2 regions of the Halalkalibacter sp. HAAS-P014 genome follow, and region 2 is predicted to be linked to the other one. Evidence: riboswitches for the same ligand, from Rfam matches in the RefSeq annotation. Region 2 holds a riboswitch; the other holds the start of a gene.
The links. Region 2 has a riboswitch for glycine ahead of gcvT (glycine cleavage system aminomethyltransferase GcvT). Riboswitches for the same ligand answer to the same signal wherever they lie in the genome.
Positions count from the first base shown of each region.

Region 1: linked by a shared signal. The riboswitch ahead of AC1FXZ_RS09010 (trimeric intracellular cation channel family protein) and the one ahead of gcvT (glycine cleavage system aminomethyltransferase GcvT) in region 2 are both predicted to bind glycine.

Region 1 is NZ_JBWQTV010000011.1:64,102-80,190, reverse strand. It holds gene AC1FXZ_RS09035 (malate:quinone oxidoreductase) at 1-806, shown strand, start outside; gene AC1FXZ_RS09030 (DUF2798 domain-containing protein) at 942-1,424, opposite strand; gene AC1FXZ_RS09025 (DUF1284 domain-containing protein) at 1,662-2,078, opposite strand; gene AC1FXZ_RS09020 (MBL fold metallo-hydrolase) at 2,533-3,324, shown strand; gene AC1FXZ_RS09015 (hypothetical protein) at 3,506-3,727, shown strand; gene AC1FXZ_RS09010 (trimeric intracellular cation channel family protein) at 3,804-4,442, opposite strand; glycine riboswitch at 4,620-4,705, opposite strand; glycine riboswitch at 4,707-4,814, opposite strand; gene AC1FXZ_RS09005 (helix-turn-helix domain-containing protein) at 5,016-7,118, opposite strand; gene AC1FXZ_RS09000 (DUF5058 family protein) at 7,322-8,029, shown strand; gene AC1FXZ_RS08995 (small-conductance mechanosensitive channel) at 8,050-8,772, shown strand; gene AC1FXZ_RS08990 (amidohydrolase) at 8,867-10,276, shown strand; gene AC1FXZ_RS08985 (2-hydroxyacyl-CoA dehydratase subunit D) at 10,549-11,721, shown strand; gene AC1FXZ_RS08980 (2-hydroxyacyl-CoA dehydratase subunit D) at 11,718-13,022, shown strand; gene AC1FXZ_RS08975 (CaiB/BaiF CoA transferase family protein) at 13,019-14,239, shown strand; gene AC1FXZ_RS08970 (ABC transporter substrate-binding protein) at 14,509-16,089, shown strand, end outside.
Region 2 is NZ_JBWQTV010000003.1:1,423-17,511, forward strand. It holds tRNA gene AC1FXZ_RS02540 (tRNA-Asn) at 1-62, shown strand, start outside; tRNA gene AC1FXZ_RS02545 (tRNA-Ser) at 64-154, shown strand; tRNA gene AC1FXZ_RS02550 (tRNA-Glu) at 177-251, shown strand; tRNA gene AC1FXZ_RS02555 (tRNA-Lys) at 511-586, shown strand; tRNA gene AC1FXZ_RS02560 (tRNA-Leu) at 601-682, shown strand; gene yidD (membrane protein insertion efficiency factor YidD) at 723-944, opposite strand; gene comGC (competence type IV pilus major pilin ComGC) at 1,108-1,404, shown strand; gene comGD (competence type IV pilus minor pilin ComGD) at 1,407-1,859, shown strand; gene AC1FXZ_RS02580 (prepilin-type N-terminal cleavage/methylation domain-containing protein) at 1,846-2,166, shown strand; gene comGF (competence type IV pilus minor pilin ComGF) at 2,138-2,596, shown strand; gene comGG (competence type IV pilus minor pilin ComGG) at 2,659-3,039, shown strand; gene AC1FXZ_RS02595 (shikimate kinase) at 3,043-3,546, shown strand; gene AC1FXZ_RS02600 (YqzE family protein) at 3,593-3,793, shown strand; gene AC1FXZ_RS02605 (helix-turn-helix transcriptional regulator) at 3,931-4,635, shown strand; gene AC1FXZ_RS02610 (DUF2626 domain-containing protein) at 4,784-5,026, shown strand; gene AC1FXZ_RS02615 (MBL fold metallo-hydrolase) at 5,293-5,928, opposite strand; gene AC1FXZ_RS02620 (DUF2759 family protein) at 6,150-6,335, shown strand; gene AC1FXZ_RS02625 (YqhG family protein) at 6,389-7,189, opposite strand; gene AC1FXZ_RS02630 (DEAD/DEAH box helicase) at 7,167-8,852, opposite strand; glycine riboswitch at 9,092-9,201, shown strand; gene gcvT (glycine cleavage system aminomethyltransferase GcvT) at 9,407-10,504, shown strand; gene gcvPA (aminomethyl-transferring glycine dehydrogenase subunit GcvPA) at 10,518-11,861, shown strand; gene gcvPB (aminomethyl-transferring glycine dehydrogenase subunit GcvPB) at 11,858-13,327, shown strand; gene AC1FXZ_RS02650 (rhodanese-like domain-containing protein) at 13,387-13,764, opposite strand; gene AC1FXZ_RS02655 (lipoate--protein ligase family protein) at 13,923-14,756, shown strand; gene dat (D-amino-acid transaminase) at 14,828-15,667, opposite strand.

The sequences.
Region 1 (16,089 bases), on a different contig from region 2:
GAAGCCTACATTTACTTCAAAAATCGGGTATTCCTGAAGGAAAACATATTGGAGGATTTCCGGTAAGTGGATTATTTATGGTTTGTAATAATCCGGATGTTGTAGCGCAGCATCACGCAAAAGTATATGGTAAAGCTAAAGTTGGTGCGCCTCCAATGTCTGTTCCACATCTTGATACACGATTTATTGACAATAAAGAATCATTGTTATTTGGTCCTTTTGCTGGTTTTACACCTAAGTTTTTAAAATACGGTTCAGTTTTTGATTTACTAACTTCTGTAAAACCTAATAATCTCTTAACTATGTTGGCGGCGGGTGCTAAAAACATTCCTTTGACAAAATACTTAATTGGTCAAGTTATGTTATCAAAAGAAAAGCGTATGGAAGAGTTACGTGAGTTTATTCCAAACGCTAAAAGCGAGGATTGGGATTTATTAGTTGCAGGACAACGTGTGCAAGTTATTAAAGATACTGAAGCAGGAAAAGGCACGCTTCAATTTGGTACGGAAGTTGTTACTGGTGCTGATGGTTCGATAGCAGCTTTATTAGGAGCTTCTCCAGGAGCTTCTACCGCCGTTCATGTCATGCTTGAAGTTATTTCAAAGTGCTTCCCTGAACGTATGGAAGAGTGGGAACCGAAAATTAAAGAAATGATTCCATCTTATGGCATGTCACTAATGGAAAATCCAGAGCTCCTGGACGAAGTTCATTCTTCAACAGCGCAGACGCTTGGATTTGAGGAAAATAGTAGGTCTTTAGGTGATTCTTTAAATGTAGAAACTAGGCTATTGAACGAAAAAATTTAGGCAACAATTTCTCATAAACAGACTGGGAAGTTTGTAAAAACAAAGAGAAAATAAAAATTTACCTAAAGAGGCAAGGACTTAAAATCCCACTATATCAGAAAAGCAAACTACTAAAAAGGTAGTTTGCTTTTTCTTTTAAACGATAAATTCAGATTTTTGTGTAGATGGTTTAATGTACTTTGTTAATAAGAAACGGGAGATTGGTCCGACAATTAGTAACTGTGATGGGAGCGCCACGATAAAGTTTAGACCAACTAATTTCAGGTACGCTATGAGAAGTGAACCTTTAACACCTGTCACAAACGCCGTTAAAATAAGTCCGTATGCTGACATAATTAGAACCATCATAGGGACCATACAAAAAGCAAACGCTAAAATAACGTTGATTTCTTTTGCCTTATCATAAGGAAGTGAGAATGCGAGCTTTCGCGCTTTTGGTTCAACTAATGATTCTACGATAAAAGCAACGATAAATGTTATGATAAATTGAATCATCATACTCCTGACTGTAAATGATGAAAAACCGTTCAAAGCTGTGTTGTAAACAGACATAATCAAAACCATTCCTAAACACATAAATAGTCCAAAAATAATGCCTTCTTTTTTATTAGTAGGCAAACAAAACATCCTTTCTTTTTTAGAGCATAAGGTTGATTATATCTGTCTGAAAATCTTTTCATAAGTGACGAATTTGTGAAGGTTTATTGCAAGTTTTAATTAAGCTTTGTTAACTCGTACTTTTTAAAAGATTCTTTTCCTCGTTCCGTTGCAAAGCTGTTAGATAAGTTAATCTGAAGTTTTTAACCAATTTTTAGTAATGTTAAAGTGGTTCGAGATACAATCATATAAAAGGACTTATTTAATCTCTCTTAAGCCTTTTCCTTCAAGAATTTCCTGAACTCCCTCTTCACAAACTCCGTAAGAACGCCAAGAACAAGTTTCACAGAGGATTTCAATATCCGAAGAGGTGACGTGTTCTTGGATACGTGATTCAATGTCCTTCCACTGCAAGAGTTGTCCAATCTTAAGTTCCATCTTCTCTAAAATAGCAGCATCTCTTTCGTAGATTATGCTGTGTTGGCAGTGGTGCTCACCTGAATGGGGGTACTTTTCACACAACTGATCAGGTCCCATTACAAGTTGAATCCACGTTTTGGGGTCATTTTTCAACGTTTGATGCAAGCGCGTCATATTTTCCACATATTCTTTAGAGTACCCCATTCCTCGGTAACCAAGAAGGCAAAACAGATGATGACCTCGCAAGTTAAACATTAAACGTCCTCCTAACTTTAGGTTTGAATGATTGTTAACATATTTTATTAATAAGTTAACATTTTAGTTTATTTTAACATCCCAAACAGATTATGTATTATTTTATTGGGAATTAATAAAAAATTAGCAGATAGGAAATTAGGGAATCATTAGCTAAAACCATACAGGTTCAAACTTTTGTAAAAGGAGAATGTAAATGGAAGAAAAGATTGGAAAGTGTACTAGTTGTGGCAGAACAATTTATTGTAGGGATGTGCCATTACCTGAGCATTTTAGTAAACAGTGAAAGTGAGTATCAAGTCGGTTATTCTATTTTCTGTCAATGCGTATATCCAATGAAAAGTATGGAAGGTTTCCCTTGGATTCAATATAGTAGATAGGTGGAAAAAACACTATAATTTATGCTATATGTTTGAATGTTTAATCAAATCATGGAATGAGAGAGGAGACAGCAATGATCGAAATTAGTTCTCACTCGGATGTTACATGCTTGAAAGGGTCGGTAACTTATCAAAACGTGCCAATGACAATATACTCTTTTCTTGTTGATCATATGCTTGTTGACACAGGTCCCGTTTCATTACTAGATAGCTTTACTCCTTTTTATCAGGAAGCAGATATTGATTTAGTGGCCTTAACCCATCACCATGAAGATCATACAGGGGGAGCGAAGTGGGTAGGTGAACATAAGAATGTCCCCATTTATGTTAATGAAAAATCAATTGATGAATGTTTGATTGGGAGTGAGTATCCAAAGTTTCGACAAGGATTTTGGGGATTACGAGAGGGGTTTCTCGCAAAACCTTTTGAACAAACGGTGATGTCAAGAAATCAGGTATGGGAAGTCATTGAAACTCCAGGACATGCTTATGATCATGTTGTTTTTTTTAATTCGAATACGGGGATATTGTTTTCGGGTGATCTTTTTGTAAGTCGCAAAGTAAAAGCTGTCTCTCACGATGAATCGATTCCTGAATTGATTTTATCCATTCGCAGAGTTCTTCAGCATGACTTCAACGAAATGTTCTGTTGTCATGCAGGTTATTTACCTGATGGAAAGCAGTTATTACAAGAGAAACTAGAATTTCTCGAGAATCTCCAGGGAGAGGTTAAATATTTGTATGAAAAAGGCTTGTCGGTAGAAGAAATTGATGCCAAATTATTTACGAATCCACCAGTTCTAATTAAGATATCAGATAATGAGTGGAACTCGGCCAATATTATCCAATCAATTATTAGAAAATAGAAAGATAGGCGAGATGATGCGTCGTTAATAGAGCCTAAAGGAGCGTTTCTGCCAAAAAGCAGAAACGCTTTTTCGCTGAAAAGACAAGCAGTTAGAGGGTAAGGAAACTCACTTTGCAATTTTTTACATTTTTTGTATGGTAAGATTAAGTGAGGTTATTTAATGTAAAGGAGAGTGGGGTATGGACAAAGTTAAAACTCATCCATTAATACAATTAACGTTAATACTGAGTTCCATCTCAATGGCAATGTATGCTTATAGAAACTATACGAATCAAGAAATCGCTTACGGAATCTTCTTTACATTCTTATTTGTTTTTTTATTCGGATTGGTGATTGGGGCTTTATTAGAAATAGAAAAATTGATTATGAAAGAAGAGACAGTAAGAGGATCTAATTTTTAGAAAAATTGTCTACCATTGAATTGCGACTTGAGGGCATGAGAAAACGCATTTAATTACGTTTTCTCATATTGATTGATTACTGTTTACCACTGTAACTCGAAGTTTCATTTAATGAGACAGCTAGCTTTCTTCGAGGTAAGGTCCAATTAAATTGAACAGAAAGCATTCGAAACGTAACAATTAAAATAAATAATAGTATGGTTCCAACAGTTCCTGTAATGATGTTTAGCCCAATTCCAAATCCAGCTAACATTGTCCAAGCTATATAAACTTCCTTTTGCAATACCAATGGTTTTCTTCCTGCTAAAAGGTCCCTTATCATACCTCCTCCGGTACCAGTCAAAGCGGCAGCTACAATAACAGCACTTAAAGGGTGTCCCATATCAGATGCGTACATGGCTCCTTGGATAGCAAATGCAGCTAAGCCTAAGGCGTCGAAAAATACCCCACATTTTTTCCAATGATTAAACCATAACTTTGGAAGAAAAAATGCTAATGTCATAACAATAATTGCAACGGTAAATAATGAGCCTTGCGCCCATAAACTTGAAACAGGAACTCCTATAAGAAGATTACGTATCGCTCCTCCTCCAAAGGCTGTAACTAAACCTAATATGTACACCCCCATCAAATCATAATCTTCTTCCATAGCTACGATAACTCCACTTAATGCAAAAGCAATCGTTCCAATAATATTAAGAATATCCCAAACCATACTATGTTCTCCTAACTGTGGTAATCTATAAAAATCAAGTTCTTAATGATAAAAGCTAATAATGTATATTGTGTTTTCTTTTCGTATTAAATGGGTTATTTTATCAACTCATCCTTTCTTTTTAAACTATTGAACACAAAAAGGACAGGGGAAAGATAAGACTTATCATCTTACCTTTCCCCTGTCCTTTTTACCTGAGAGATTCTCTACTTCTTAAATTCAGTAGAATTCCCCGTGGGTGGCTAATAGCTCTCTCCAGAGGAGCGTCCAATTGCAGTTCTTTTACCTGAGAGTTTATATCCCTAGGTTTTTTAGGGCCTTGCTCCTTCGGTGCCGTGCTAAAAACTCTACGGTCTCTCCTACAATCATCATCCGCCAATATGCATTTTATTTTGTACAGATAACATCATAACAAATTATCAAACTATCTTTCAATAATATTCAGAAAAAAGCTGTCTTATTACTTAATTTTATATAATTTAATGCCCTTTCTAAAGCCTTAAAGACTACTTTCTTATAAGTCTTTACTAGTAAGAGAGGGAGATTCCCCCAATTGCATTACCATTACTATGGTTAATAATAAGTCGATCTAAGGTAGCAAGCCAATTGTAATTTTAAAGCATCTTCATTATTACTTAAGTCAAGTTGGATTAATTCTTCAATTTTTTTAACACGTTGGTATAACGTATTAATATGGATATGAAGTTGTTCAGCTGTTTTAGCAGCAGATCGGTTGTTTTCAATGTATGTTAAAAGAGTCTTTTCTAATTCTTTGCTTTTTTCATTCTCGGACCATAGTGGTACAAAGACTTCATTGATAAATTGTTTCATTTCTTGAGAAGGTTGGTTGAGAAAAAGACGGTTTAATCCAATATCTTTGAAACTTATAATATCAGTCCGATTTCGAGCAGTTAGGTAAGAGATTGTCTTATTGGCTTCATCGTAACACTTACGAATCTTTTCAAGCCCTTGATAAGCGAAACTTACCCCACCTCGGAAATTCGATCCGTTGTTTTGTTCCCAATCCGTCTGTATTGAATGAAACTTATGCTGGATTTCCATAAAGTTATCACTGTGTTCACTTGTGAGAAGTAATATAATCTTATTGTGAAATCCATATATTAACTTTTCTAGAGAAGGTAGTTCCGTCTTTATCTTTACTACTAGTTGATGTATCTCAATCTCTAATAGTTGTAAATCAGAGTAGTTAGGTATCTCAAAAATAGTAACTAAGTAGTAAGAGGAGGGGTTTAACCCGATTTCTTGTGCTTGTTTTAAATATTGATCAGAATCTTGAGAGCTAAGAAGACCTTGGAATTGTTCGTGCATTTTTTGGTAAAAAATTTCCGTAATGGTTTGGGTTTTCATTAGTTCTAACGTTAAAACAGAGCTGCTTTGTTCAAGTGTCATTCGGTCATTGTTAGAAAGATTTTTCACGGCTATCATAAAACATCCAAGAAAGACGACTCCGTTATAAATAGGGTATAGATAATAGGTACCAACAGAATTGATAATTATATCCAAGTATAAAGGTTGGCGTTTTCTATTAGAGAATAGCATTTTAATTTCAAAGGTACTTATAGGAGCAGGGCTTCTTAAATCACTAGAGTGAAATTTATTTTCAAGCATACTAAAAAAAGAAAACGAAGGTTCGATCATTTGATTAATTTCATGAATGATGGTTTCTACGCCTTTGTTTTGGAGAGAAATGTTTATTAAAGCTTCATGGACCTCTTGTCTTTTTTGCAGTTGTGCATTTCTTTCTTTTAGTTGTTTACTTAACTCTTCACTTTCTAATAATCTTTTATTTGCCTCAATATAATATTGTGCATTTTGAATGGCAATTGCAGCCTGTACAGCAAACCCTTGCAACAATTTTAGGTCATATGCGACCCATACTTTCTTCTTGTACCGTTGATGGATAATCATCACACCAATTTTTTTGTGTTCGATAAATATAGGTACGCACATTGCCGCTTCAGGTTTCATGCCTGCAGAATTAATATGATAATAGTTTTCGGGTGAAATACTGTAAAGGTCCATTTCCTCATAAAGCTTTATCTTAGAATTGAATATTCTGCCATGCCCATCTTCAAATACTTTTCCAGTAATGGATTCCCCGACTTTTACTTTAAAGTTATAAATATTTTGATTAAATCCTACTGGAGCTTTAGGTAATAATCTATCGGTTTCTTGGTCATACAGGAGTAAATAACCAGCGTCTGCAGCCGGTATTACTTTAAGGGCATTACGGACGATCTGTTCAAGTACTTCATCAAGGTCGAGACTAGATGTTATCGAACGAATACTATCAACTAAATTGTTTAGTTCAATGTCTTTTTTTTGTATGGTTTCCTTTGTTTGAGAAAGGGCAAAAAAGTAATATAAATATTCAATTTCGTCTTTTGACAGATTTAGAGAATGGTGAAAAATACACACGTTAATTTGATTTCCTTCACTGTAGTAAAAATATAATAATATTTTACCTTGTTGTTTTTTTATGATAAATGGCAGGTCATTGTCAGAAACGTGGAACGATGGAGATAAACTTTCTTCATTTCCTTGATTATAAATTAAAACGGTTGTATTTTTGTGAAAGTTATAACTCCACACTTGAAATGGAGTCTGTTTTAACTTTCTTTTTAAAAATAAGAGACTAAAATCAACTTCGTACACTTTAGGTTCCACTCCTTCTCTGAATGTAAAAATATATATATAATATTCGTTCTTTATGTAAAAAACTACATTGTAAATCCTTAATGTTAAGTGTAAAATAAAATCCACAGAATGAAAAGACGGAAAATTCAAAAAGTAGGAGGGGGATTGAATAAATTTTCTTTTTAATAAACAAATACTATAAAAGGAAGTAGGGATGAAAAATGGAGCAAGTGATGCAGGTAGCAAATAGTTTCCCGATTTGGATTTTGGCCTCACTCATCGTTTTCGTTGTTATGTTTCAAGCCATTACATTTATTAGACTGGCCACAAAAACGAGTTCCTCTATAGGAATGACTCCTGCAGAGGTGAAAATAGCGATTAGAACAGGAGCAATTAGTTCTTTAGGGCCTTCTTTAGCCATCATATTTGTCGCTATATCCCTCATTACGCTAATTGGTGATCCTGTTACGTTAATTCGGATTGGAATTATTGGATCAGCGGCAATTGAAACAGTAGGTGCGAGTATTGGTTCACAAGCAGCTGGTGCTGATTTAGGTGCTGCTAATTATACTGCACAGGCTTTCACAGCTGCCGTATGGGTCATGTGCCTTGGAGGAATGGGTTGGCTATTATTTACCGCAATTTTCACTAAGTCGTTAGGGAAAATTCAAGATAAAGCTGTTGGCAAAAGCAAAAATGTAAACGCTTTAAATTCTATTGCGTTTGCAGCCATGATAGGGGCCTTTAGTTACCTTGGTGGAGCAGAGATGGTGAAAGGTGTGGCTGAAACGATTGTATTAATTGTTGGATTTATTTGCATGCCGATCATTATGACTATCTCAAATAAATATAAACTTAATTGGTTAAAAGAATGGTCGCTCGGGCTAGTTATACTTATTGGGGTAATGGTGGGTTACATCTTATCTTAACATAGGAGGCGAGAAAAAAGATGTCAATGAACAATGAAGTAAGAAACGTAAATGTTAGTGAAAGTAATGGGATAGAAAATTCAAGTTTTGATTTCAATAGTTTTCAAGAGAGATCTCATTTTTGGGGAAGGCTAACACTTTGGTCAGTTATCATTTTAACATTAATGGTACCCCTTTATCTTTCATTTGTTCTAGGCTTTCATCCTGGCTGGACGGTCATTATTTCTGGCTTCTTAGCTTATGCATCTATTATTATGTTTGTATGGGTCATTGAACCAATCAGTTATTATCCTGTTTTAGGTGTTTCGGGAACCTATCTTGCTTTCTTAACTGGAAATATAGGAAATATGTGTCTCCCTTGTGCGTCGATGGCTCAAAGTGCTGTTGGAGCTCAACCTGGAACTAAGAAAGGGGAGCTTACTTCTACTTTAGCTATAGCAACTGCTTCATTGGTTAATATGTCCATTCTGATTTTTGTTATATTAGGTGGTTCCTATTTAATCTCATTAATGCCGGGTTCTGTAGTAGAGGCCTTTCGCTTTGTTCTTCCTGCTATATTTGGGGGCGCAATTGCACAATTTGCAATTAAAAAGCCGTCTTGGGGAGTAGTTGGGATAGCCTTTGGGTTATTTGTGAACCTCGGTCCTGTACCTCGTCCATTACAGACGTTCTTGTGTATCCTAGGAACAGTAGTGGTTTGCATGCTTTTAGCCAAATTAAAAAAACAGAAGGAAGCAGAATAAAAGGATTCGGTGACTTAAAAAGATTTCTAGATTGTCACACAACGGCGAGAAACTACAATTTTAAAAAATTACTATTTTGATAGGGTGATTAGATTTGAGTAAACAAACGATTTTACAATATATAAAAGAAAATCAAGCTGAGTTCACAAGTATGGCTCGAAAGATTTGGGAACATCCACAGCTAGCATATGAGGAAGAGTACGCTTCTAATCTGCAAACAACAAAGTTAGAAGCAGAGGGGTTTAGCATTCAAACCCCAATAACTGGGATTGACACAGCATTTGTAGCAGAATATGGTACTGGTAATCCAGTGATTGGAATATTAGGAGAATACGATGCGTTGCCTGGTCTTTCTCAACAAGTAGCTACAACTCAAAGTGAGGTTGTTCCGGATGGTCCAGGTCATGGGTGTGGGCATAACCTGCTTGGAACAGCAGGGGTAGAAGCTGTCATAGCGTTAAAGAAAGTAATGGTTGAGCAAGGACTGGGCGGTACGATCCGTTATTACGGTTGTCCAGCAGAAGAGGTTCTCTCTGGAAAAACATTTATGGCAAGAGAAGGGGTCTTTCATGATTTAGATTGTGCTCTAACATGGCACCCGGGTGATGCGAATATCGTCATGAATAAAAGTATGCAAGCGATGGCATCGGTGAAATTTCATTTTAAAGGAATTACCGCTCATGCTGCAGCCGCTCCACATGCAGGCCGAAGTGCATTAGATGCCGTTGAACTTATGAATATAGGTGCCAATTATATGAGAGAGCATGTGTTAGATGGCACTCGGATTCATTATGTTATAACAAATGGAGGATTAGCTCCTAATATTGTTCCAGAGTTTGCGAGTGTTTGGTACTACTTAAGAGCTGCCACCAAAAAACAAGTAGAAGAAATGTTAGAGAGGATAGAGAAAATAGCGAAAGGTGCTGCTCTGATGACGGAAACTGAAGTAAAGTCAGAAATAACAGCTTTTGCCTATGAAACCCTTCCAAATGAGAAATTAAATGACTTACTTTATGAAAATATGCTTCTATTAGATAAACCGGTTTTTGAAAATGAAGAGAAAGAGTTTGCTATGCAACTTGTAAACAGTACCGGTGTCAAAGCCGACGAAGTGAAAAGTCTATTTAGCGATAATGTTACTGAACTTCTTCCAACAAATTTCGCTTATAATAAGCAACAACATGGATCATCGATGGGGGGATCAACTGATGTAGGAGACGTTAGCTGGATCACCCCTGTGGGAACAGTCGTTACGACCTGTGCTCCTGTTGGTGTTCAGCTTCATTCATGGCAAGCAACGGCTTCTTTTGGATCTTCCATTGGATTTAAGGGGATGCATACAGCTGCAGAAGCTATGGCTTTAACTTCCTATGATTTATTAATGAATAAAGAAAACGTACTCGAAGACATAAAGGAAGAATTTATGGAAAGTACAAAAGGAAGGGAATATGTAAGTGGGATACCAAAACAGGTTATGCCTCCGATTGGAAAAAAGAGCAGTTAAATAAGTAGAAGAAGTAGAGGTGCCTATCATTTGTCGATTCGACAAGTTACAGGCACCTCTTTTTTTAACGGCTCAATTATATATGTTGGGGTTATCAAACAATTCGGGGAATAGATTTTGAGCATAAAAAAACACGCAAACTCTCCCCCAAAAATGGGGGAAGGGCATAGATTTACGGGGGTGTTTTATCCCTAAAAAATTCCGTAACATAATGATAAGAGGTAAAGGTTACATAAAAACCTTTTAAATTCTTATTAAGGAGGGGAAGCTGCGTGAGTCTTGAACAAATGTTAGCAAATAATATATTGGATAAAATTTCAAGTGTATATCTTGCCCCTGACCAAATTGTATCCAATGCGAAACAAAAGGGTAAAAAAATAATAGGTGTTCTAGGTAATGATGTACCGATAGAGTTATTAATTGCAGCGGGCTGTTTACCTGCTCCCATTAGAGGACAGCAGGATAAGGATCCAAACATTGCAAATCAATATCTTGAAAGTGGCTTTGACCCACGTGTAAAAATGCAAATGGGGCAGATTATTGATGGATCCTATGGCTTTCTGGACCACCTCATCGTATCCAATTCATCGGATGCAGTTATCCGTATCTACTATTACTTGCGGGCATTAAAACAGACAGAGCCTAATAGAAAGTTACCAGAATTACACTTTTATGACTTCTTACATTCTAAGTTAAGGAGTACTAGTTTATATAATTTAGACAGAACCCATGAATTAGTAAGGGTACTAGAACGATGGTGTGATCACTCAATAAGTAGTCGTGAATTAGAAAGTGCCATCGAATTGTGTAATCAGACCCGCAGTCTTCTGGAACGTTTTTCAGAATTAAGGGGGCCTGAGGCAGCCTGTATAAGTGGAGTTCAAGCACTGCAGATTATTAGTGCAGCTTACCTTTACCCACGCGCAGAATACAACTCTCTCTTACAATCATTTTTAGATAATGTACAGCATCTAAAACCGTTAGAGGGACCACGTGTTTTTGTTACAGGCAGTACTCATGAGCACACAGAGTTTTATGAATTGGTTGAGTCTAACGGAGCAGTGATTGTCGGCGAAGATCATGATGTCAGCCTCAGAAATTTTGCAGGGAGAATTGATACTACTGTAGATCCATTAGAGGCGATCGTTGACTATTATCACCTTGATCGTTCACTCCCTTCCTCACAATCTACTGTGTCAGAAAGAGTTACGTCACTTGTTGAAAATGTAAGCGTAACCAATTCAGAGGGAGTTATCTTTTTTATTCACCATGCAGATGATGCACCTTCATGGGATTTTCCAGAACAGAAAAATGCCTTAGAAAAACTAGGGATACCCGTTCTGTTAATCGATCGTCAGCAGTATAAACTTGATAACAAAGCAGAAGTTGATCAGAAAATAAAGGAATATATAAATTTATTGAAGAGCAGGAGGGATATGAGATGAGTGAAGGCAAGGGAACAATTAAAGAAAAAGGGAATGCAAGTGTTAAGAGATTAAAGACGCCTAGTGTAGCAACGGCCTACCAACGCGAATGGTTCAAAGGTTTAAAAGAGAAAGTGGAGAAAGGAGAACCTTTTGCTTTTGTTAATGCAGACGTTCCACAAGAAATATTCCGTGCAATGGACATACCTTATGTTGTGAATCAATGGTGGTCGTCCGTTTGTTCAGCCAAACAAATGTCCCCATACTATTTAGACTTACTAAATGAGCACGGTTATCGCCAAGATTTATGCCGATATTGTTCACTCTCTCTAGCAACATCTTTTGATCCGACACCGGAAAATGGCCCTTGGGGCGGTCTTCCTCAACCCTCAATCGCAGTAACGAGGTTAACATGTGACTCTCAGGCAAAGATTTTTGAACTATGGTCAAAAAAGTTAGATGTACCTTTTTATCCACTAGAGAATACGGTGCCTCGAACAATCCCTAATAATTGGTGGGACAAAGCAAGTGATCAATGGGAGGATTTGTTTGAATCACATCGACTAGATTATATGATTGAAGATTTTAAAGGACTGATTCGTTTCCTCGAAAATCACACAGGTAAAACATTTAGTGAAGTGAAATTCAAAAAAGTCATGAAGCTTGCGAATGAACAGGCTGAGTACAATCGAAAAACACGTGATCTCATTGCACAAACAGTACCTTCGCCTGTAAGTATAACCGATACAGTTCCTGCTGTTATGGTGCCGCAATGGCAGCGTGGGACCGAGTGGGCGGTAGATATGGCAAAAGCATTGTATGAAGAGGTTAAAGAACTTGTTGATCAGAGGAAAGCTGTGTGCGAAAGAGAAAACGTGCGATTGATGTGGCTCGGTCGGGGATTATGGTTTAATTTAGGTTTTTACCAATATTTCGAAAAAAAGTATGGCGCTGCATTTATCTGGTCCATCTATCTAGGACTTGCAGCAGATGGCTATGCAAGGTATGGGGAGGACCCATTAAGAACGTTAGTAAGCCGAACTGTAGGGATGGAGGATATGCTTCATATGCCACCATGGAATAGTGATTGGTATGTAAATGAAGCAAAGCGAAATGGGATTGATGGTGTTGTGCATTTAATTTCTGACAGTTGTACACAATCAGCTGGAGGAACCTATTTTGTAAAGAAAGCTTTTGAAGACGCTGGAATTCCTATTTTGCAATTACGTGCTGATCCTGTTGATTCACGTGGGTGGGATAATTCTAACATGACTACTCAATTAGAAGAATTTATAGAGAACGAAATAGGGGTGAATCAATGATGAATAAAGGTGCTTTAGACGGTGTAGTTGTTTTGGATTTGACACAATTTGAATCAGGAACAGTTTGTACACAAACATTAGCTTGGCTTGGTGCAACCGTGATTAAATTGGAGAGACCAGGTACGGGTGAGCAAGGAAGAGGAGCGTCGAGGGATCGCCCGAATGAAGATTCGTATGGATTTCTTATATTAAATAATAATAAAAAGTCTGTAACAGTCGATGTGAAAAAGCCAGAAGGAAGAGATTTAGTATTAAAAATGGTCGAAAAAGCAGATGTTTTTATCGAAAATTTCTCACCGGGTGTGATTGAACGATTAGGGTTTGATTACGAAACGCTTCGTAGTCTTAACCCAGGAATTATCTATGCGCAAATTAAAGGTTTTGGTACCGATGGACCATATGCGAAATTTCCTGCTTTTGATGCAATCGGTCAAGCGGCTGGGGGAGTCATGAGTATAACAGGGGAGAATGACGGACCTCCGATGCATGCAGGAGCAAACATTGCTGATAGCGGGGCTGGTTACCATTGTGCAATCGCTGTTCTTGGCGCGCTCTACCAACGTACAGTTACAGGTGAAGGGCAAAAAGTTGAGGTTACAATGCAAGATGTGATGATTAATTTTAGCCGTTCTGCATGGGGACGTCAATTGATGACAGGAAAGGAAGCTCCACGGGTAGGAAATGAAATGCCAATGGCTGGAGTGGCTCCTTGTAATGTATATCCCTGTCATCCTGGTGAGCAAAATGATTATGTATTTATTTATACTTCGAGACATCCGGGTAGCCGGCAATGGCAAAATTTACTAGAAGTAATTGGCAGAGAAGATTTACTAGATGACCCGCGATTTGCAACACCGGAGAGTCGGTATGAGCATAAGGAAGAAGTTGATCGATTAATAAGTTCTTGGACGATTCAACGAACAAAGTACGAGGCAATGGAAGCTTTGGGCAATGCGACTGTACCAGCAAGTGCCGTTTTATCTACTATAGATATAAGTAACGATCCTTATTTACGAGAGCGCGGCATGATCGTTGAAGTCGATCATCCTATTCGTGGAAAGCTAGTTATTCCAGGGAATTCTATTAAACTATCAGCTTCTGATGTTCCGATAGAGCCTGCGCCATTACTCGGCCAACATAATGAGGAATTGTATATCGAATTATTCAAATTATCTAATAAACGATTAAATGACTTACGTGAAAAGGGGGTGATTTAATTCGCTGTAAACACCTTAGTGACAAGTAAGAAATCTTAAATAAAAGCGTTTAAATAAAATCTGTACATTTTCATCTTTGTATTTGTATTAAATGTGGTTAGAGCATTGTCCTTTAAGCAAGTAGTTATTCCCTCTCCATTAAGGAGAACTAACCGACAGAGAAAAGACATAACAGCAGATGGTTATGATCATCGGTATTCATATGGCTAAGGCGCTTAAAGAGGGGGCCAATATTTTATTTTAAAAATAATTTGATTTAGGGGGCTAATATGGATAATAAAAAGCTTAAAAAGGTTAGTTTAATGTTTTTGGCACTTCCATTTATTTTGATATTGCTACTTGCAGCTTGTAGTAATGAAACTAATTCTCTGTCGGAACCAACCGACCAAAACGATTCATCTGGCATTTCAGACCAAAAAGCAGAGGATACGTATGGAGGAGAACTTAAGCTTGCTTTATCAAGGGGAGGGCAGGCTTTGGCTCCGGCATCTGAATTGAGACAGATTGCTGATGTTATTATTTCGGGTACAGCTTTAGAAAAGTTAGGAAAGTATGATTCGGAAGGCCAGATGCAACCATTGTTGGCGAAAAGCTGGGAGGAAAATGCAGAGGATTTAACAATCACATTTGAACTTAATGAGGGAATTCAATTTCATGATGGAACAGAATTTAACGCAGAGGCCGTTAAGTGGAATATTGATGAATTTGTTGATTCAGGAAGAGCTGAACTAAATGGTATTCAAGCTGTGGAGGTAATAGGAGATTATACAGTCCAAGTTCAATTAGATGCTTGGAATAGCAGTATGTTAAATAACATTTGCCACTTTATTCCAATGACATCACCTCAAGCTTACGAGGAGAATGGTATGGATTGGATAAAAGATAATCCGGTTGGGACTGGGCCATACAAATTTGTGAGTTGGGCGAAAGATGAGTCGGTCATGTTTGAGAAAAATACTGACTATTGGCAGGAGGGGAAACCATATCTTGAAGGTGTGACGTTTTATTTCATAGCCGATCCAACAACGGCCACAGCGGCACTGCAAGCCGGCGATGTTCATGGTTTTATAGATGCACCAGCCCTTTCAGCTAACGAAATGAATAATTTAGCTGAACTCAACGTTGAAATATTAACTACAGGGTTAGGAAGTTTAGGCAGAGGAATTATTAGTGATAGTGCTGATCCACAATCTCCATTTGCTGATCCATTAGTTCGAAGAGCATTATCATACGCAATTGATAGGGAAGCCATTGTTGATACGCTTTACTATGGTTATGCAAATGCTACTAATCAGTGGGGGGTACCTGGGTCACCAACCTTTAATAATGATCTTGAAATCACTTATGATCCGGAAAAAGCACAGGAGCTGTTAAATGAAGCAGGGTATCCAAATGGATTTAATACAACTCTCACTACCAGTAATGAGGACGCGGACGTAAGCCTAGCAACAGCTATTCAAGGTTATTTGTCAGAGGTTGGAATTGATATTGAGTTAAATACAGTTGATAATGCCTTCTTTAGAGAGTTGACAACTTCAGCTAATAATCAGCCTTGGGATGGCCTGGTTATGTATAATCATAGAGGTGATCACGACTTAGGTACTTATATGCCAAGAAATTTTAGTTCACAAGCTACGACATATGGTCATCACCTTACTGAAGTAGATGAAATCGTAACTTTATTTAACGAAGTGAGAAGTGCGAATGATTCGAACGAAATATTGGAAATTTCTAATGATTTACAACAATTAGTTGCTAACGATCATGCTTTGGCTACATTTATCTTAGTAGAGGGATTACCTTTTATTGTACATGAGTCGGTTCAAGATATTGGAATCAATTTTGGTCAC
Region 2 (16,089 bases):
AGTGGTAGAGCAATCGGCTGTTAACCGATCGGTCGTAGGTTCGAGTCCTACCTGTGGAGCCATGGAGAAGTACCCAAGTGGCTGAAGGGGCGCCCCTGCTAAGGGTGTAGGTCGTTTACGCGGCGCGAGGGTTCAAATCCCTCCTTCTCCGCCATGAACAAGTTGTAATATTGATTGGCCCGTTGGTCAAGCGGTTAAGACACCGCCCTTTCACGGCGGTAACACGGGTTCGAATCCCGTACGGGTCACCATTTTGAAGTATAGATAGTCTTTAATGAAATTTAAGGTAGGACCACGGAGCGAGACATCGTCCGTAGCCATCATGAAATACTTCATTGAAATAACAGCAAGAGCCATTAGCTCAGTTACGAGCAAAGCTACTTGAACTTCTACGAGTTGTTCTGACACAGCAAGCAACAGAGCATTACGAGAAGAGGAAAGAACAGGTAGGACCACGGAGCGAGACATCGTCCGTAGCCATCATGAAATACTTCATTGAAATAACAGCAAGAGCCATTAGCTCAGTTGGTAGAGCATCTGACTTTTAATCAGAGGGTCGAAGGTTCGAGTCCTTCATGGCTCACCACTTACTCTAACTGTGCGGGTGTGGCGGAATTGGCAGACGCGCTAGACTTAGGATCTAGTGTCTTATGACGTGGGGGTTCGACTCCCTTCACCCGCATTTATAGGTAAAAAACCATACTTAATTAAGTATGGTTTTTTTATTTCTTTTTTTCAGGAACGGGATCAATTCCTCCTGGATGAAATGGGTGACACTTACATATTCTTTTAAGTGTTAACCAACCTCCTTTTAAAGCTCCAAAACGTCTAATGGCCTCTAACCCGTAATGAGAGCATGTTGGATAGAAACGACAAGTCGGAGGTTTTAATGGTGAAATAATACGTTGATATAAATGAATGAAAAATAAAAGCAAAGATTTCATAACGTAGGAACCTTTCCAAAAAAATTTAATATTTAAGAAGGGATTTGTATTTCTTTGTCTAATTATATCAAATAATAAAATGAAAGGAGGATTCTAAGCTATTAAGATTTTAAATTTGTCCCCGATATACTCTACAACCTAAAATTCCTCAGAGGTGATCAAAGTGAAAAATGAAAAAGGGTTTACACTTGTTGAAATGCTTATTGTTCTCATGATCATCACCGTCCTACTGCTAATTGCAGTTCCGAACTTGTCCCGTAATAATGATGTTGCTGCTGAAAAAGGTTGCGAGGCTACAATTAAGTTAGTTCAAGCGCAAGTGCATGCTTATGAATTAGAAACAGGACAAACATTAACTGATCTTGAGGTACTTAAAACTGACTACGTTGATTCGATTAAATGTCCTGATAACACAGAGCTTATTTATGACCAGAAAGAAGTGAAAGTAAAAGCGCCTTAAAAATGAACTCAACTGAATCAGGATATACGCTCATTGAATTGCTTCTTACATTATCGATTCTCTCCATTATTCTTCTAATTCCATCCATAACAATATCCACTAACCTAAATAATTTAACTGAAAGAGAAGCTGACATAGTAGCAAAGCAAGTAAAAGAACAAGTCCTACTAGCGCAGCAAGTTGCCATGTCAACAGGAAAGCGTGTTTACTTATACATGGACAATGATGAAAACGAAATAAGGATAAGGTTTAATGTTTTTGACAATTATCTAGTGACTCCTTATCAATATGAAGATATGAGCATCCAACACCAGACTTTAACTCCCTCGAATATATCTTTTTTGCCTAACGGGAATCCAAGTCATTCTGGTACGTTTCAATTACGGATAGGCTCCTATCGCTATCAATTTACAATTTATTTAGGGAAAGGAATGGTATCTTATAGAAAGATGTAATTCTGGGTTCACTTTAATCGAAGTGCTGAGTGCATTAATGTTGTTAGTGTTATTTAGCGCTTCTGTTTTACCACTTATTATTAGCATTAACCAAGAAAGAGTATCAATACGCCAAGAAGAAAACGTACTATTCTTGTTAGAAGAGATCGTTCATCAATCGAAGGTCGGTTTAGTTGTTGATGTTAATGCAGATGAAGATATTGAGATAAATATTATTGAAGTTGATGAAAACTTGCTGAAATATTGTGCTAGTTGGACAGGGAAAAATGGGAGGGCATATGAACAATGTATCCTCACCTCAAAATGAAAAAGGATTTACTTTAGTTGAGATGCTGATTACACTTTCCATCCTTTTAATCATTCTTTCAATTATCCCAACACTTTTGAAAACAAGGTCGACTGGATATCAAGTAGAATCGATATCATCTCAACAAGTTATAGTGTTTTTTAACCAATTAACAAATGACTCAAGAGAAGCTACTCAAGCAGAAATAAAGGATGGAGTATTAGTGCTTACTATGTTTGATAACGACACAATTGAAATAGGGTTAACAGCATCTCAACAAATTAGGAGAACGAGAAATAAGGAAGGACATGTTCCTTTACTTGAGCAAGTTCGAATGTTTTCCTGTCGTTTAACAGCACCGATCGTCATCAAGTGTGAAGTAGAGTTATTAAACGGGTATAGGGCTGAACGTTCTATTTTACTCCCTAACAGTAAATCATTAGGTGATTGAATGAAATTCTTAATAAAAATGAATCTTTGTGTGCCTTACTTAGTTTCGAGAAAAGGGGGAGATTGAACCTGAACAATGAGAAAGGTTTTATTTATCCTTTTACATTATTGATTTGTCTCCTAATTATTCAAGTGCTTTTTCACCAAGTCTCTATTTATACAAAAGAAAAACACTTCATATTTCAGCAAGAGCGATTAATGCAAGTTGAATCTCTTATGATTATCGGGATAGAGCAAATCCAAGAAAACCAGTTGAATCCAGAAGTAAATGCAAAACTTGTCTTTTCATATGAACCGGGGACCGTTACACTGAAAGTAGAAGACTTTAATAACGGAATTAGTACGATTGCCTTACATGTAAAGTTAGCTTCAGGACATGAAAGGCGAGCTAAGTTTATTTATGATTGGGACAAAGAAACAATTGAGAATTATTGGGAGGTTTAAGTCGTGTCAAGTCAATATTATATCACTGGGTTTATGGGTTCTGGAAAAACAACGATAGGAAACGCTTTAGCAAAGGAGCTTGGCTATAAAATAATTGATACAGATACTTGGATTGAAAGTAAGGAGAAGCAAACGATAGCAGAGCTATTTCAAACAAAAGGAGAGTCCTATTTTCGGGAGCAAGAAACTAAAGCTCTTAAAGAAATAAGAGGAGAAGAGCTAATTATTACTACAGGTGGAGGAATTGTTGTCAACCCTTATAATCGGAAATTGATGAAATCACAAGGGCTTATTATTTATTTAAAGTCGGATCTTGAGGAGTTATTAAGAAGGTTAGAAGGGGATGATACTAGACCTCTTATTCACGAACAGAAACGAGAGAAAATTGAAAGCTTGTATGAGTCTAGGCTTGAGGATTATGAACAAGCAGATATCATTTTGAATACAACTGGTAAAACAATTGAACAAGTTGTTGATGAGATAAAGTCTATTATAAAAGTGTCATAAAGTGGGTAGACTAGCTCCTAGGCTACGGCTAGGAGTTGAATGAATAATGTCATTAAATGATTATGTTAAATTTTTAACACAGCAAGCTGTTATGAGAATGGACCAACCCAAAGAAGAACGTCGTACAAAAAGGTTAGAGCGAAAAGCGCACCGACAACCTTTTATCTCTCATGCTTTTGGTATTATCCCTTTAGGGCTTTCACTGTTCTTAAAAAAGCATAAGGTGAGAAAGAAGCGAAATAAGTAAGGCGAAGAGGAGTAAATTTCCTCATTTCGCCTTTCTTTATGTTATTAAATGGTGAAATATAATAATAATACATTTATTTACTACCATATCTATAATATAATAAGATAAGTACGGTTAATTTTTGGGAGTGAATAATTATGGAGCAAAATACGCTAAAAATAACAAATGTATTATCTGATCCTACGCGTTTTTCTATATACCAATTTATTTCGAAACAACGTGACAACGTGACAGTACAACAGATTGCAGATCAATTTAGTATACATCCAAATGTTGCTCGTCTTCACCTGACGAAACTAGAAGATGTACAAATGATTGTTTCCGAAACATTAAAAACAGGAAAAGGTGGACGACCAAGTAGGTTTTATAAATTATCTGATGAAGTAATTCAATTACAATTTCCATATAGAGATTATCAGCGACTAGCTAAGATGTCATTAGAAGCGTTAGTGGAAAGTGGCGATGTGGGTGTAGAAGCATTAAAAAAAATTGGATATAAATATGGTCGAGAAAGTGCAGAGTTATATGTAAAACAATTTAAATTTGATTTAATGAAATCCACAATGGAAGAAAAAGTAAAGCTGGTTGAACAAATTGCGATTAATCAGGGATTGAATCCTGATATCGAATACTCAGTTGAAAAAGAGCAAATTGAGTTTAGCATTTATAACTGTACTTTTAAGGAATTAATGTCAGAGCATTCGAATTCACTTTGTTCAATGCATCATGAATTATTTAAAGGTGTTTTTGCATACATTCTTGGAGAACATATGCTTAAAGAGAATATAAAGCTGACTGATCCTGGAGCAAAAGCATGTTCCTATTCAATCATAAAGTTATAAACTTTTCACAATGCTATAATTTTGACATTCATGAAGGCATTTACAGTGAGGATGTAGTCGTATATAATGAATTTGTATTAATCATTTGATATCCTAAACAAATAGTGCCAGCAACAAGGCAATTTGTTAATGAAGGAGGGAACCCCAAATGGATCGTATGTATCGTGTTTTAGCTTTTTGGACTGGGATTTTTGCAGTTCTATTCTTTGTTGGTAATATGTATAATGTAGCATTGTTGTTCTTTGCACAAACTGGTGCTTTATTAGCACTAAGCTACCTGAATTTATCTGAACGTGTATACATGTACATTTTTGGTGCCTATTTGACGATTTTCTTCGTAGGCTTCACGTATTACTCAACATTTTTACTAGTACCAAGTTTTGGGCATTAATCACATACTACATATGTGTAAAAGAGAGAAACCGTCTCCTTACTGGGCACGGTTTCTCTCTTTTTCCTTTTAAATGTTAATACTATTGACATAGTGGTAAACTATTTTATACAATAGAAATAGATTGGTGAGTCTTTGACTGGGAGTCCCCCTCCCCTCAAGGTTCTTACATCAATACGATTTACTCCCCGTTGGGCCTTTACGTTGTTAAAGGCCCTTTTAACATGGAAAAGAGGCTGTCTCTTTAGAAAGCAGCCCCTTACATATTAAAATCCTGTTAGAAAAGGATTTCCGTTCATTTCTGCGTCAATAGTTGTAGTTGGTCCGTGTCCGCAAGCTACGACGGTTGTCTCTGGTAATTCTAATAGCTTCTTATGGATACTATTTAACAATAACTGGTGATCTCCTCCAGGTAAGTCTGTTCTTCCAATACTCTGTGCAAATAAAGCATCACCCGAAAAAACAATCTCATGATCTTTTAAATAGTAGGAAACACTTCCAGGAGAATGACCCGGTGTTTCATATATTGCAAAAGTAAACGATCCAATTGTTAAATTCTCTTCTTTTTCAATAATATGATCAGCAGGCTTTACTGTAATGGCTTGTTCCCCCATAAAACGTGCTGAACCATTTTTATTTGGGTCTATTAACCAGTCTTGCTCTTCCTTATGTAAATAAACGGGGCAAGTGAACTCATTACGTACATCGTCAACTGCTCCGATATGATCAAAATGAGCATGGGTTAATAAAATAGCGAGTGGTTTTAGCCCTTGAGACTTAATCCATTGAACAAATGCTTGTCCATCACCACCAGGATCAATGATAATAGCTTCTTTTAGATCATTTTGAATGACATAGGCGTTTGTCTGAAGTGGCCCAAGTGGAATTTGTGTCCATTTCATATATTTTCCTCCAATTCTTATAAGGTTATTTCTATCATACAATACAAGAAGCAACTCGACAAACCGAGAAAAAAAGAGTAAAATAAATGCAAAATGTCCAACATAAAGATTGAGGATATTTTCTAACTTCGTCAAATTTTAGGCTGACAACGTCCACAATTGGCTTTATAATAGGACTAGTTAAGCTGTGTTCATAGTTTTACATAAGGAGGGAAGATAAAATGGTCTTTTCTATTATCATGTTAGTAACGGCGCTTTTGTGTGCGGCCGCAATTGTGCGTGAAGTTCGCAGAAAAAACTTTTTCGCAGTAGGCTTTGCTGGAATCTCATTTGTTGTATTTGGTTGGTTTGCAATTGCTACAATTATCTCAATCATTACAACAGGTGGGGGAGCACCTACAACTTAATGAAGTACTGATGAAAAAAGGCAACTACTATATTGTAGTTGCCTTTTTGGTGCCTATGGTTGAAAAACTTGTTGCTCTAAGTAGAACATTCCACCGTTAATGATAGATACATGTATGTTCGGTTCGTATTGTTCTTTAAGTGCTTGTTTTTCCACTTGATAACTTTCGGGTTTTTCCTCGTAATCTTCATAAAACTTTTCGAGAAGAGTTAAGTCAGCATTCCATCTTTCAATTGCTTCTTCGGCCCATGATTTATCTTCATTTTCAGCGTATGTTTGTACCATCTTTTGCAATCTTATCAATCCACTATGAACCGTAATTAGCGGTGAGAGTTTAAAGCAGTAATCAGGAATATTAGGAGATAATTCTTTTTCCAAAAGCTTATCATAAAACTGTTGAACAATTTGTCCATGAATAAGATTGAGCCCTAAAGATAATAGGACATCTTTTTTTCGGTCACATTGAAAGGAAACCTTAATGTTTAAGCAAAGCCATGGCTGTAAGGGGATCGATTTTCGCCCCGACGCATGAATATTCTCATAAAGTCTAATGAACCCTCCTAGTTCGCGAGTTGAAGAGAATAACTGGCGCAGCCTTGGTGCCCCGAAATGAATTTGTTCGCCACGCATGTCATCAGGTGCATTGTTTTGATCGGTGATAAATGTAACCTGCATTGGATTTGGCTCACCACCTGTTTTTTCAAGGTAATGCCAATAAAAAGGTCTGTTCATTAATAGCTTATCTAATTCGATAGATAGTTGTACTTTTAAATAACTAGGGTGGTTTTCAATAATCGGACTATCATTCGCTACAAAATATCTCTCTAAAAAGTCATGAACTTGAGGCTGTTGCATCGACTTGATCCTCCTCATTAGATTTAGCTGCTTCTTCTGCAGCCTCATTCATAATGGCTGCAAGATGATCAAACTTTATTCTCATTTCTCCTTCAGAGTCAGATTGCAAGAGGATATCCTGTACATGCTCTTCTACAGAAGGAAGTTCAATTTTTGTTAATATATCATCTAGTTCACCAATAACGGCTTCAAAGAGGTGGATCTTCTCATATAGTAATTTAAGAATGTGTTGTTCTACAGTGTCGTTTACAGCAAAATTGTAGATGTGAACATCTTCTTGTTGGCCAAGACGATGAATACGACCAATTCGCTGCTCAATACGCATAGGATTCCAAGGTAGGTCATAGTTAATGATATGACTGCAGAACTGCAAATTAATCCCCTCACCACCGGCTTCTGTAGCAATTAAGACTTGGGCGTGGTTTTGAAAGAGTTGACGCATCCAATCTTTCTTTCCTCTTTTAAAACCACCTCTAAATGGGACGGAAGATATTCCGTTCTGTTTAAGAAACCATTGTAAATAAAGCTGAGTTGCTCGGTATTCTGTGAAGATAATAACTTTGTCGTTTATCTTTTGAATAATCTCCAATGCTTTCTCTGCTTTTGCGTGTCCATCAACTTCACCGATTTTGTTTATTAATTTTTCTGCCTGTGGAAGTGCACGGCCATCAGCATGAGCTCGTTCAATCATGTTTTTCAAAGTCATAAAAGCAGCTTCTCGACTACTGCAAAGCTCTCTTTTTAAAGTGAGCAAGCCGAAATGATTGGAATCGTCTTTTAACTTTTCGATCTCATTATAAAAAGCACGTTCTGATTCACTAAAGTCAATTGGAACATTTTTAACAATTCGTTTCGTCCATTCGATCCCAGTTTCCTCACGACGATTTCGAACCATAACCTTGTTTACCAACTCTTTTAATTTCTCCTCATTTTTGGGGGATCGTTTATTTGATCTATACTCCTTTTCAAAAGAGGTGATATCACCGAGATGACCAGGTTTTAACAATGAAACCAAATTAAAAATTTCCTCTAGTTTATTTTGTACCGGTGTTGCTGTAAGCAATAGGCAAAATTTCTTCTTTAGATGTTTGATAAATTCGTAATTTTTCGTTTTAGGATTTTTTAATTTATGCGCTTCGTCAATAATAACTAAATCATAAGGCTGATCTAGTACAATTTCACGATGGGGAGGCCTTTTTGCTGTATCAATAGATGCGACTACTACGTCGCATTGCTCCCAAACATACGATTTACGCTGGGCAACAGCGGGAATATGGAACTTTGTGTTAAGTTCAATTGCCCACTGTGAAACAAGAGACGCAGGTACGAGAATTAAGACTTTTTTCACTAGTCCACGAATCATATATTCTTTCAAAATTAGTCCTGCCTCAATCGTTTTTCCGAGTCCCACTTCGTCTGCCAGTATTGCCTTCCCATTCATTTGTTCAATAACCGTATTAGCTACTTCAATCTGATGTGGGAACGGTTTTAGTTGTGGAAGGTGCTTAGGAGCTTGTAAACCATGAAACTCAGGAATAATTTGGTGTTGCTCAGCTTCATACGCTAATTTAAATAGTTCCCAGTTCGACCACGGTCCGTCTTGTTCTAGCCTCTCCTTGAAAGTGTCATTCCACTTTTGATCAAAATGTATATCAATATTCAATGTAACTCATTCCTTTCGAGCGAACTTTAGTCTATATCCGAATGAAAACATGAAAAAAATATAAAATAAAAAGATTTAAGAAATAAATAGTTGCCAAAGGGACCCTATCTTGATACGATATCAGTAGAAATCCGAATTACCTAATTTACCTGTTTGGAAGAAAGTTATACATGTAGTATGTACCAACTTACATAAATTCATGAGTATCAATACATAACGAATGAATTTTATATGTGCGAATGAGGATAAGGGGAGAGATTGCAAGATAGAATGCAACGCCGAAGGAGCAAGCGCTTGATAATGTGTTATCAACTGCGAATCTCTCAGGCAAAAAGACTCTTATTTGACGCAGCTCTGGAGAGTGCTTATATGAGCCACCTACGAAGACACTATATTTTTTGAATATAGGAAACTTTCTGGTTGAAGGACAGAGTTATACACATTTCCCGTGTATAACTCTGTCCTTTTTTTTGAAGATTAATCTAGTAGTATTAATGCAATCTCAATAGATTTAGAAGGTATTAATAAGAATAGGTTCGAGGAGGGGTTATAGTATGTCAGAATTAAAGCGCACACCGTTATATGATTTTTATAAAGAAAATGGGGTGAAAACAATTGACTTTGGTGGATGGGATTTGCCTGTTCAATTTTCTAGTATAAAAGAAGAACATGAAGCTGTTCGTACAAAAGTGGGGTTATTTGACGTCTCACATATGGGAGAAGTAGAAGTGAAAGGCCCAAAAGCTTTAGCTTATCTTCAAAAAATGATGACAAATGATTTATCCAAAATTGGAGATAATCAGGCACAATATACAGCAATGTGCTATGAGGATGGTGGTACGGTTGATGACTTACTCATATATCGAAAAGCTATTGATGAGTATCTACTGGTCATAAATGCTTCGAATATTGACAAAGACGTTCTATGGCTGTTGAAACATATGACAGAAGGTGTAGAGGTTGAAAATGTATCGAATCATTTTGCGTTACTTGCAATCCAAGGGCCTTTGGCAGAAAGTATAGTTCAAAAGAAAACATCATTTGATTTATCGTCTATTCGTTTTTTCCACTTTGCAGATCAGGTCGATATTGGTGGGGTCAAAGCCCTTGTATCAAGAACTGGTTATACGGGTGAAGATGGATTTGAGCTTTATTGCCAGGCTGATGAAGCACCAAAACTATGGAAGATATTACTTGAAGCAGGAAAAAATGATGGCCTTGTCCCATGTGGCCTTGGTGCTCGCGACACCCTTCGTTTTGAAGCGAGATTACCTTTGTATGGACAAGAACTTACGAAAGAGATCTCTCCACTTGAAGCTGGGATTGGATTTGCAGTGAAAGTGAACAAGGAAGCGGACTTTGTTGGGAAAGAAGCTTTGAAACAACAGAAGGAAACGGGTTTATCTAGAAAGTTAGTTGGGTTAGAAATGATAGATAAAGGAATCCCACGCTCAGGGTATGAGGTTTTCTCTGATGGTAAACAAATTGGCTTCGTTACTTCAGGAACGCAATCGCCAACATTAAAGAAAAATGTTGGACTTGCTATACTCGACATAGACTTCACAGCTTTAGGAAGTGAAGTAGAAGTAAAAGTTAGGAAGAAGCTTTTAAAGGCAAAAGTTGTTCCAACCCCATTTTATAAGAAGGCGTAGAGGAGGAGTATATATGAATCACCGTTATTTACCGATGACAGAGGAAGATCAAAAGGAAATGCTTAATACAATCGGTGTTGAATCGATTGAAGAATTATTTTCCGATATTCCAAAGGAAATTAGATTTAGCGAAAAATTAAATATTAAAGATGCATTGAGAGAACAAGAACTTGTTGCTTATTTTCAAGAGTTAGCAAGCAAAAATGTATCACTAAAACAAAAGCCGTCCTTTTTAGGGGCAGGTGTATATGAACACTATATTCCATCAATAGTTGATCATGTAATATCTCGTTCTGAATTTTATACGGCGTATACTCCTTATCAACCGGAAATCTCGCAAGGAGAACTTCAAGCCATATTTGAATTTCAAACAATGATTTGCAATCTTACAGGAATGGATTTAGCTAACTCTTCTATGTATGATGGACCGACGGCTCTCGCTGAAGCAGCAATGCTTAGTGCAGGACAAACAAAAAAGAAAACGATTCTTGTTTCAAAAGCTGTACATCCTGAAGCTCGAGAAGTTCTGCAAACAAATGCGATCGGTCAAAGGCTGAATGTAATTGAAATTGATACGAATGATGGTGTAACTGATTTAGAACAGTTACAAGAAGTGTATGGAGATGATACTGCATGTGTCGTTATCCAACATCCAAATTTTTATGGCAACTTAGAACCGTTATCTGAGATAGAAGCCATTGCGCATAGAGATAAATCGATGTTTGTTGTTTCAAGTAATCCACTAGCTTTAGGACTTCTTAAGCCACCGGGAGAGTTCGGAGCTGACATTGTCGTTGGGGATGCTCAACCGTTTGGAATTGCAACTCAATTTGGGGGGCCACATTGTGGGTATTTTGCAACAACTAAGAAATTAATGCGCAAGGTGCCGGGGCGACTAGTTGGGCAAACGACAGATGAACATGGACAAAGAGGGTTTGTTTTAACACTTCAAGCTCGTGAACAACATATTAGACGAGAAAAGGCCACTTCTAATATTTGTTCAAATCAAGCGTTAAACGCGCTAGCTGCTTCGGTCGCGATGAGTGCAATTGGCAAAAAAGGAATAAGAGAAATGGCCTTTCAAAATGTTCAAAAAGCAGCATATATGAAAAAGAAGTTAAAAGAGCAAGGGGTGGATCTCGTCTCTGAACAGCCAACTTTTAATGAGTTTGTCGTAAATGTAAAAAGGCCTGTTTCAGATGTAAATGAAATCCTTCTCCAAAAAGGATTTATTGGTGGATATGATCTAGGTCGTGATGATCAAAACTTAGAAGGTTATATGTTACTAGCTGTTACTGAAGTTCGCACAAAAGCAGAAATTGAGAATTTTGCTAAGGAATTGGGGGCCGTACTATGATGACAAAAGACCAACCACTAATTTTTGAACGTAGTAAGAAAGGGCGAGTGGGTCATAGTTTACCAACATTAGACATCGAGGAACAAGCAATTGAAGATTTGATTCCTACAGATTTTATACGAGAAGTCGAGCCTGAATTGCCTGAAGTTTCGGAACTTGAGATCATGCGCCACTATACTGCGTTATCGAAGCGTAATCACGGCGTAGATTCTGGATTTTATCCTCTTGGATCGTGCACGATGAAATATAACCCTAAAATAAACGAAAATGTAGCACGTATTGAAGGACTAGCTAATATTCATCCTTATCAGCCTGTGGAGCAAGTGCAAGGTGCACTTGAATTACTGTATGAACTTCAAACGTCACTTGCAGAAATCACAGGTATGGATGAGGTAACCTTGCAGCCTGCAGCAGGGGCTCATGGTGAGTGGACCGGATTGATGATGATACGAGCTTATCATGAAGCAAATGGAGATTTCCAGCGTACAAAAGTAATTGTACCTGATTCAGCGCATGGAACAAACCCAGCATCAGCAACGGTAGCTGGCTTTGAATCTATTACTGTAAAGACGAATGAGCAAGGTTTAGTTGATTTAAATCATTTGCGTGAAGTTGTTGGGAATGATACCGCAGCTCTAATGTTGACAAATCCAAATACACTTGGTTTGTTTGAGACATATATCGATGAGATGGCTGAAATTATTCATAGTGCAGGTGGAAAGCTCTATTATGATGGAGCTAACTCAAATGCAATCTTAGGAATTACAAGACCAGGAGATATGGGGTTTGATGTGGTTCATCTAAATTTGCACAAAACATTTACTGGTCCTCATGGTGGAGGTGGTCCTGGATCTGGACCTGTAGGAGTTAAGAAAGAATTAATTCCGTATTTACCAAAGCCGTTGATCATTAAACGTCCAGATGGCCTCTATGATTTTGATTACAATCGTCCACATTCGATCGGGCGCGTGAAACCTTATTACGGTAACTATGGTATTAATGTTCGTGCGTATACCTATATCCGGACAATGGGCGCAGAGGGCTTACGTAAAGTTTCTGAATATGCTGTTTTAAATGCAAATTATATGATGAGACGACTCGAGCCTTATTTTGACCTTCCATACACTCAACATTGCAAGCATGAATTTGTTATTTCAGGACGTCGTCAAAAGAAACTTGGAGTAAGAACGTTAGATATTGCGAAACGCTTATTGGATTTTGGTTATCATCCCCCGACGATTTACTTTCCGTTAAATGTTGAGGAATGTATGATGATTGAACCAACTGAAACTGAATCAAAAGAGACATTGGATGAATTTATTGAAGCGATGATACAAATTGCCCGTGAAGTTGAAGACAACCCAGAGGTTGTTCAAGAAGCTCCTCATACGACGGTTATTTCAAGACTTGATGAAACGACTGCCGCAAGAAAGCCAATATTAAAATATGAAAAAGGAGACGTCTAAAAAAGGTTACCCAACCTTTTTAGACAGCCTCCTAAATGACTAATGAGCAAAACTGCTCATTAGTTTTTCTTTTTTATTTTACCTGTCCACTTCTTAAATCCACCCTTTAAGTGTGAAATATCCTCGACTCCACGCTTTTTCTTTATAACCTGAGCAGCTTGTCTACTACGAGCGCCTGACTGACAATAAAGATAAACGGGTTGGTCATTACGAACTTCGTTAATGCGTTGGCGAAGTTGTGACATTGGAATGTTTCTGGCTCCAAGAATATGCCCACCTTCAAACTCGCGTGGTTCACGAACATCAATTAGTTGGGCCTTGCGATAACCTTTAATAAAATCGTCTTGTGTTAATGTTTTTAAATATTTTGGATTGTAAAAGCGCTTAAACACTGTGTACGCTAAAAATCCAAGTAGGATAAGCCATAAGTATACCATTGATTGTTGTTTACACTCCTTTACATACTTCCATCAAGATATATTATAATGGTGACGGGGTAATTACGCAATCATTCTAATTAGGCAAATTGCTTGGCTCAACAAGGAAACCTCTGTTAAAATAACAAATGATAATAGATGGAAAGAAGCGATGTAAGATGAAGGAGACTTGGCGTTACATAGATTCAGGAGATTGTTCTCCTGCTTATAATATGGCTTTAGATGAAGCGTTACTGGATTGGCATAGCAAAGGATTGATCCCTCCTACAATTCGCTTTTATGGTTGGAATCCTGCAACTTTGTCAATCGGATATTTTCAAAAAGTAGAAAAAGAGATCAATATGGATAAAGTACACGAATACGGCTTAGGGTTTGTTCGCAGGCCTACAGGTGGTCGAGGCGTGTTACATGATAATGAATTAACATATAGTGTAATTGTTTCCGAACAACATCCAGAAATGCCTAAAACGGTTACAGAAGCTTATAGAGTTATATCTGAAGGGATTTTAGAGGGTTTTAAAGATGTAGGATTGGACGCTTATTTTTCCATTCCCCGTACTGAGGAAGAAAAAAGCGCACTCAAAAATCCTAGATCTGCCGTTTGTTTCGATGCGCCGTCATGGTATGAGCTTGTTGTAGAAGGACGTAAAGTAGCTGGTAGTGCGCAAACTAGGCAGAAAGGTGTCATTTTGCAGCACGGATCAATTATTTTGGATATTGATGAAGATAAGTTATTTGATTTATTTAACTATTCTAGTGATAGACTACGTGAACGTATGCAGAAGAATTTTAAGAATAAAGCTGTAGCAATCAATGCTCTTCGTAACGAGCCATTATCAAAGGAAGAGGCGAAAGCTGCATTTAAAAGAGGGTTTGAAAAAGGCTTGAATATAGAATTGGAACCATATACCCTGTCTGAAAAGGAAAATAAAGTGGTCATGCAGATTGCAAGAGATCGCTATGAGAACGACGAATGGAATTATAGAAAATAATTAAAAAGAGACTTGTCGATATATACAGACAAGTCTCTTTGACTTTAAGGGTAAAACTATGGAACTATTTATTATTTATTAGGTAATAGTTCTTTAAATTTAGTTTGAAGGTCTTGAGTTACTGGGCCTACAGGGAATGACGTTGATAATTGTCCACTTACGGTTGCAATAGGTGTAATCTCTAACGATGTACTTGTAATAAATGCTTCGTCTGCATGTTCGAGCACCTCGACTGGAAAAGGTTCTTCTACAACGGCATAATTATGTTTTTGGGCTAAGTTAATAATGAGTTGTCTCGTAATTCCGTTCAAAATTAAGTTTGTAGCAGGATGGGTATAAAGTACTTTATCTTTGATTAAAAATAAATTTGATGAAGAGCCTTCAGTTATCGTTCCATCCCGATGAAGGATCGCTTCTAGACAATCATTATCTGCCGCCTTACGTTTAGCAATGACATTTCCTAGTAGATTAATTGTCTTAATATCGCAACGAAGCCAGCGAATATCATCTGTAAGCCATACATTTATGCCATTTTTTTGAATGGCTTCAATACTTTGAGACTGTTGTGTAAAAGCTGTAAATACAGGAGTTGCATCTCGTGAATACAAGTGATTTCTTGGCTCGATACCACGTGTGACCTGAAAATAGACGGTCCCATTTTGAATGGAGTTCTTCTCAACTAATGTATATATTAATTCAGTTATTTTCTCATTCGAAAAGGGGAGAGGTAGGTCAAGTTTTTTCGCGCTTTCAACAAAGCGATCTAGATGTTGTTCCATGGCAAATGGACGACTTTCATAAAGTTTTACTACTTCATAAATTCCGTCGCCAAAGTAATAACCACGATCATCAAAGTGGACTGTTGCGTCTTTTCTAGGGATTAATTTTTCATTTTGGACTATATATTCCATTATGATTCCTCCAGTTTGTCTAACTTATAGAAGATTGTTTATTTTTTTGTGTTTCTAGGATATCACAATATTATCATTCATCTAGTAAAAAATTTGTCAACTAAATTGATTGAATCGGCAATCAGTGATGTGATAAGAAGTTGAACGAAATGAAAATTTAGCAAGAGACAAATTTATTCATTTTGTCGAAATAAAACGGATAAAAATCTCTTAAACTCGTAAATGCTTCAATTTATGATTTATTACAAAGTTGACAAAAAGAGTAAAAATATAATCTGGCACAATATATGGTGTATTTAAAATAAAACTGAGCACAATATATTGAATCTAATAATAGTCTTGTGGTAAGCTTAGCCAAGAATAATCGTAAAAGAACTAAATAACGATTTATAAACAAACTAGATTAGCGAGTGTTTAATAGA